DNA from 2 places in the Cupriavidus sp. MPR-AND1C genome. Region 1 is predicted to be linked to the other one. Evidence: predicted binding sites of a transcription regulator. Region 1 holds the regulator's gene; the other holds the start of a gene.

Region 1 (3,351 bases):
GTTCCAACTGGGCGGCGCCGGCGGCGTGCTCGAGGCGCGCATGAGCGGCAGCCGCGTGTTCGAGACGCTGGCGCAAGGAGAATAAGCCGTGAATTCACTCGCATCCGACCAGGCGGAAAGCCTGCGGCGCATGCTGGCGCCCCGCGCCACACGCCGCATTGCCGTGGTCGCAAGCGATGCCGGTGCCGGCGCCACCACGGTGGCACTGGGGCTGGCCAACGCCCTTGCCCTGCAAGGCGAACGCGTACTGCTCGTCGATGAGGACCGTTTCGGCGCCCGCGCCACCCGGCTTGCCGGCGCCATGCCGGAAGGCACCCTGGCCGCGGTGCTGGGTGGTGCGGTGACGCTCGATGCCGCGCTCGGCAAGCGTCCCGCGGGCACCATCGCCGTGCTGCCGGGCAGCCCCCAGGCCAATGGCGACCTGCAGTTGCTCAAGTCGTTTCGCACCGTGCTTAGCGACGCCCGCAGCGATGCGGATGGCGGCTTGTCGCAAATGGCTGGCGCGGCGCACAACCTCATCGTGGTGCTGCGCGCGGAGCCGGCCTCGATCAAAGCCGCATACGCCTGCATCAAGCAGCTCAATCACCTTTACGCTTGCCGGCGTTTCCACCTGGTGATCAATGCCGCCGCCGGGGACGCCGCCGCCAGTGCGGTGCTGGGCAACCTGGCCCGTACCGCCAGCCAGTACCTTGGCGTTGAGGCCAGCCCCGCGGGCAGCCTGCCGCACGATCCGCTGGTTGAGCGCAGTACCGCATTGGGCCGTTGCGTGGTCGAGGCCTTTCCGGCAGCGCCCGCCACCGCCGCATTACGCCGAATTGCCACGGGCATTGCCAGCTGGCCAATGTCCGCCGATCCCCGTTCAACCCTGTCGGTGCCGATGGCGCCGACGGCCACGGCCCTGGCTTAAGCGCCGGGACCTGCAAGCTAGGACTCACGAGAATTCCACCATGTATACGATTCAGGGAAAGCTCGAGCAGACTGATACCGTGACGGCGCATGCGTCGCTGGTGCGTCGCATCGCCTTGCAACTGGCAGCCAAGCTGCCTGCCAGCGTGCAACTCGATGATCTGATCCAGGCCGGCATGATCGGCCTGCTTGACGCCGCCAAGCGCTACGAAGACACCCACGGTGCGCGTTTCGAGACCTACGCCAGCCAGCGCATCCGCGGCGCCATGCTCGACGAGGTGCGCGCCAACGACTGGCAGTCGCGCAGCCTGCGCCAGTTCACGCGGCGGATCGAGCGCACCGTGCGCGGCCTGGAGCAAACGCTAGGCCGTGCGCCGCTCGATTCCGAAGTGGCGCAGGAGCTGGAGCTGCCGCTCGACGAATACCAGACGCTGCTCAACGAGGTTTATGGCTGCCAGTTGCTGCACTATGAAGACTTCGAGCGCTCCGGCGAAGAAGACTTCCTGGACCGGCACCTGAGCGTGAGCGATGACGGCAATCCCCTCACGGTGCTGATGGAAAGCGGCATGCGCGAAGCGCTGATCCGTGCCATCGAGCGCCTGCCCGAGCGGGAGAAGCTGGTACTGTCGCTGTGCTATGACCAGGAGCTGAACCTGCGGGAAATCGGCGCGGTGCTGGAAGTCACCGAGTCGCGCGTGTGCCAGATCCGTAGCCAGGCGATTACACGGCTGCGTTCGCAGTTGCGCGGGTTGCTGTGAGCGGCTGGCCCAAACGCTTCGCCGCGGCGGCGCTGGCCGTGGGGTGCTGGCCGGCACTGGCAGCGCCTGGTGGGCAGACGCTGCATAGCTGGTCGGCCTCGGTGAACGGGCCCGCGCTGTACTGCAAAGGCTTGCGCACCATTTCCGTCCCGATTTCACCGACCGGCTACTTGCCGCAGGCTCAGGGCGCGATCACGACGGTGCGGTGGCGCTATCGCTTCTCGCGTACGCCGCCGAATGAACTGCAGGCTTACCTATGCAATGCGCAACGATGTGTATTGCTCTCGGGGGCTGAAGGACTGACCGAGGCGTTTAGCGGGGATGACGCCGCCAAGGGCTTTGTGTTTGCTTTTCAGGTGCCGGGGAAGGGGCCGCTCACGCCGGTTTTGATCGGGCAGGCCAATGAGGTTACGGTTGGGTTTCGGTGAGGGGGGGCCGTAGTCGCTTCGCAGCTGCGGCTTAACTTCAACGTCAACAGACCGCTTCGCATCGCGCTGGGGTGTTCACCGCCTGGTGGCCGGTCGCGCGGCTACACCGAATCGTCTTCTGTTCCCGCTGGTTTGCTCCCCTCTCCCACTTGTGGGAGAGGGGCCGGGGGAGAGGGCGGGCACTCGCAAGAACGAGACGCCACAATCTACCCGGCTCAACTGCTGCTTAATTCAACCCGTTGCCAGACTGACCCCTTGCGGCCCGGTCTGCGCGCGCCCGTCGCGCCCATACAGAGTCGTGTTGTCACCCCGTTGCCGCAATGCCAGGATCGCTTCCTCGGTGAATTCGAGATGCGCATCCACAACCGCGGCATTCAGCGCATTGGCGTCGCTTGCAGTGCGTGCCGCAAACACCAGCGTCCGCCATGCGGCTTCCACCGACGGATCGATCTGGCGCCCGAACAGCTGGCCGCCCGCGCCGGTGCGAATCCCCAGGGCGCCCATCTGCGCCTCGCGCGCGCGCGTCAGGGCGCCCAGCAATCCGGCCAGTTCCACCTTGCGTTCCAGCAGCCCGGCAAGGGCCTGGTAATCGCCGGCCTTAATCAGGCTTCTTTCTTCGCCTAGTACGGTGGCGAACGCTTGCGCGAGCTCGGTTTCGCGGCGCAGGTTCTGGATCAGGGACTGGCTCATGGCTTGCCTATCTTAGGGTGGGGTTGGCGATGCGGCCCGTAGCAAGCCGCGGTGTCAGGCGCCGCCGTTGAGTTCGCGCAGGGACGCGAGCAGCCCGTCGGCGATCTTGCTTGGGTCGATCTTGATGCGGCCTTCGGAGATGGCCTGACGGATCTCTTCGACCTTGGCGGTGTCGATATCGTCGTCATGGTCTTCCACCATGCGCGCGCCGATCTCGCGCACCTGGGCCGACAGGGGGCTGCTGACGCGCACGCTGGACGTTTCCGGGGCGGCCGTCGATCCGGGGGCGCCGGCCACGCTGCGCACGGCGCCGTCGATGGCGTCGCTCGGCCTTGACGAGGTGGTCTGATTGATCTTCACGATGATTCCTTGCTGGGTACCTTTGGCTTATCGGAGGCTTCGGGCGAAACTTTAGGGCGAATTGCGGCACCATGGCGCCGCATTTCCGGCCCCGGAGCGCGCGATATTGTCTCATGCGCAGGCCTATGAGACGCGTACGCAACTCCAGGCTTCGCCACCGATTCCCTATTGCTGAAGCACCACCGTGTCGCCGTTGCGCACCAGCGCAT
Region 2 (3,351 bases), on a different contig from region 1:
CCGGATCCTCATTCAGGGTGGCATCGCGCACCAGGATGCCGGTGCGCAGCGCATCTTGCTTGACACGCTCGATCTCCAGCACCTTGAACAGGCGCCCCTCCACCGTCAGGCGCATCGATTCGTTCATGGTGCGCAGGGACATCATGCCCAGCACGGCCACGGCAATCAGCAGCAGCGCCACGAGCGAAAACGCTACCGTCAGGCGCACCCCAATGCCAAAGTTTCGCAACCAACGCATCTTCCCCGCTCCTTTTACTCTTATCGCGCGCGCTTCATCCTCGCCCCGGACAGATTTCCGGAGCGACGCCGCATCGCGGGCTTAACGGCAGGGACAGGAGCAAGCTTGAGGGCTAAACAGCGACTTGCGAAAAGAAGCGCAAAAACGGGGAATTGCAAGGAAATATAGAGGGGAAAAGCCGGGCAATTCGAACGATTGCCCGGCTTCAACCTGTCGTCTAATGTCACCCATGTACTTCGAAGTGCTGCCATCGGCGCTTGGCGCCGATGACGCACAAAAAACAAAGTGGGCGCGCAAAAAAAGAAGCCCACGCGCGGGGTGCTCGTAGGCTTTCCAGGACTGCGTTAGAGCCGAAAGGCCCTAACGCGAATATAAACCTGCTTACATGAGGTGTAAATCCTATTTCTATCAGGGATATCTCTGATAGAAAAAGTGCCGAAAATGCCACGCAAGTGGCGAATACCCGGCATGGAGTGCATCGCTGTCGCAGGCCAGGGCCACCTTGCGGCCCGCAAACCCATGCCAGATAGGGAATGCGGGCGGGGGTGGCGTTGGGACTTGCCACACCAGCGCCATCAACGCATAAATTCGCGGTGTGACGCAATATATTTATTAGAGGAAAACCTCTACACAAGACGCGCCCCCCCAACCGTCAAGATTTTTAAAATTTTGTTACCCTCGCCCCTGAAGTACTGCCCTTCTCTTCTGGCGGCGTCGCCCGCCACAGCTTGCGGAGCAGCATCGGATCCACCGCCCGGACACAAACCAGGGCCGGTCCCGGCCCATGCCGCCTCGCCGTCCCGCGCCAGCACCGAGAGCGGATGTTTCATCCCTCGCCCAGCCCAGGCCGCGCCACAGCCGGCGCCCAGCCGTGCTGCCACACCCCATTTGCCCAGGCCCAGTCATTGGACCGTTGCCAGCCGCCAGAACCCGAGCGGGCTCTTCCGGAGAAGTTGTGAACAAGAAGGTAACCAGGATCGATCGCCCGAGCCGGAATCTGCAGCACCTGCAGCTCTCCACCCACAGCGCAAGTCGCAATCCTGTTGTCGTGCATTTATCGAACGGCATTCGGCTGCACGGCGTGATCATGGCTGCGGACAACTATATGGTGTTGCTGGCAGAGTCTGCGCAGGACCCGCTTCCGCAGATCGTCTACAAGCACTCCATCGCCGTGATCACGCCGGCTCACGCCCCCGAGGCCACGGCCTGCGTGCCTGGGGCGGAGACCTCGCCGGAATTCGTCAGTTTATATACCCCGCGTACCCGCAAGCGCCGCTAGGCGTTGCCGGCGTCGCGCCGCAGGCCCGGACGGGCTCGCTTCACCTCGAATCCGTCACTCAGTTTCAATCCATCGCAAAGATCACTCTAAATCTTTTCCGGCCCCAACCGATAACCCAAACAACGGTGGCACTTCTCGCCCAGCATTGCCTGGCAGCCAACGTTGCGGCAGCAGCCGGATTGCACAATCTACTGTAAAGAATAGGAGTCGTACCATGTCGATGACCATCAATACCAACACGTTGTCCCTGATGACGCAGAACAACCTGAACGCTTCGCAGTCGTCGCTGAACAGCGCGATCCAGCGTCTGTCGTCGGGCCTGCGTATCAACAGCGCCAAGGACGACGCCGCCGGCCAGGCGATCGCCAACCGCTTCACCGCCAACATCAACGGCCTGACGCAAGCACAGCGCAACTCCAACGACGGCATCTCGCTGGCGCAAACGACTGAAGGCGCGCTGAACGAAGTCAACAACAACCTGCAAGCTATCCGTACCCTGTCCGTCCAAGCCGCAACGGGCAGCAACTCGGCAAGCGACCTGCAATCGATCCAGGACGAAATCACGCAACGTCTGGCTGAAATCGACCGCACTTCGCAACAAACCGACTTCAACGGCGTCAAGGTCCTGTCGTCCACCGCCACCCCGCTGAGCGTGCAAGTCGGCGCCCAAGACGGCCAGACCATCTCGATCGGCCTGCAAGAAATCAGCTCGAAGACCCTGGGCATGACCGGCTTCACGGTGGCCAAGAACGCCCTGAGCACCAGCGGCGCCATCACCACGGTTGCAGCCGCCACCGGCTCCGCACCGGTTTCGGTCAACCTGACCTCGGCTGCCAACGCCCTGTCCGCCGTCGTCGGCTCGACCGTCAGCACCAGCTCCCTGACCCTGAACAACGTGCTGGACACCGCCGGCAACGCCACCAGCAACTACGTGGTCAAGTACGGCAACGACAACTACGCTGCCTCGGTCGACGCTGCCACCGGCAACGTCACCCTGAACAAGGTGCAAGTGAAGATCGGCGATGCCGCCAACGGCAACACCGGCAACACCGTGGCTGGCCAGCTGGTCAAGGTCGGTGCCAACACCAGCGGCGCTGCAGTCGCTTTCATCACCCAAGGCGGCAACAACTACGCGCTGTCCGCCGGTACGCAAGCTGGTGCCCAGGCCAACGGCGGCTCGACCACCACGTCGGTCACGGACGCTACCCAAATCGAGCTGAGCACCGCCGGCACCACCACCGCAACGGCCCAGTTCACCGGCTCGGGCAGCACCAACCCGCTGGCCCTGATCGACAAGGCGCTGGCCACGGTCGACAAGCTGCGCAGCTCGCTGGGTGCCGTTCAGAACCGCTTCAACTCGGCCATCACCAACCTGGGCTCGGCGGTGACGAACCTGTCGGCTTCGCGCTCGCGCATCCAGGACGCTGACTACGCGACCGAAGTGTCGAACATGTCGCGCGCCCAGATCCTGCAACAAGCAGGTACGTCTGTGCTGGCCCAGGCCAACCAGTCGAACCAAGGCGTGCTGTCGCTGCTGCGTTAATTCTCGCAACAGACGGCTGTCTCCTAGCAGGACGGGTTCTGCCCGGGCCCGTCCTGCCGGGAATGTTTTCAGAGCGGCCTCCGCTCTGAAAGCGTTTCCACCGAAGCCTTTTGTGCACCGACCCAACGCTGCGAGAACAGATCATGATCAGTTCGACCGAACCGCTACTGCCAATGCCGGCCACACTCACCGTCGGGCCGGCATCGTCCGTTGGTACCACCGGAGCGGCGAGAAGCCCGGCGGATCCGGGTTCGGGTCCAGCGGAATCGAAGCCGGCCGACGGCGCCCATG

What was found. The regulator FliA, encoded in region 1, starts transcription of late flagellar genes. The targets are predictions, from matches to a motif close to CTAAAGTTTNNNNNNNNNNNGCCGNTA.
Region 2: the regulator FliA is predicted to act here: its motif matches at 1,604-1,630, upstream of AC1RWI_RS02405 (FliC/FljB family flagellin).

The regions. Positions count from the first base shown of each region.
Region 1 is NZ_JBXASU010000003.1:137,560-140,910, reverse strand. Features, by position in the region: gene flhF (flagellar biosynthesis GTPase FlhF) at 1-85, shown strand, start outside; gene AC1RWI_RS03205 (MinD/ParA family ATP-binding protein) at 89-907, shown strand; gene AC1RWI_RS03200 (RNA polymerase sigma factor FliA) at 948-1,664, shown strand; gene AC1RWI_RS03195 (flagellar protein FlhE) at 1,661-2,092, shown strand; gene AC1RWI_RS03190 (flagella synthesis protein FlgN) at 2,324-2,782, opposite strand; gene flgM (flagellar biosynthesis anti-sigma factor FlgM) at 2,837-3,142, opposite strand; gene flgA (flagellar basal body P-ring formation chaperone FlgA) at 3,308-3,351, opposite strand, start outside.
Region 2 is NZ_JBXASU010000002.1:241,676-245,026, forward strand. Features, by position in the region: gene AC1RWI_RS02395 (methyl-accepting chemotaxis protein) at 1-238, opposite strand, end outside; gene AC1RWI_RS02400 (RNA chaperone Hfq) at 1,194-1,517, shown strand; gene AC1RWI_RS02405 (FliC/FljB family flagellin) at 1,732-3,060, shown strand; gene AC1RWI_RS02410 (flagellar protein FlaG) at 3,204-3,351, shown strand, end outside.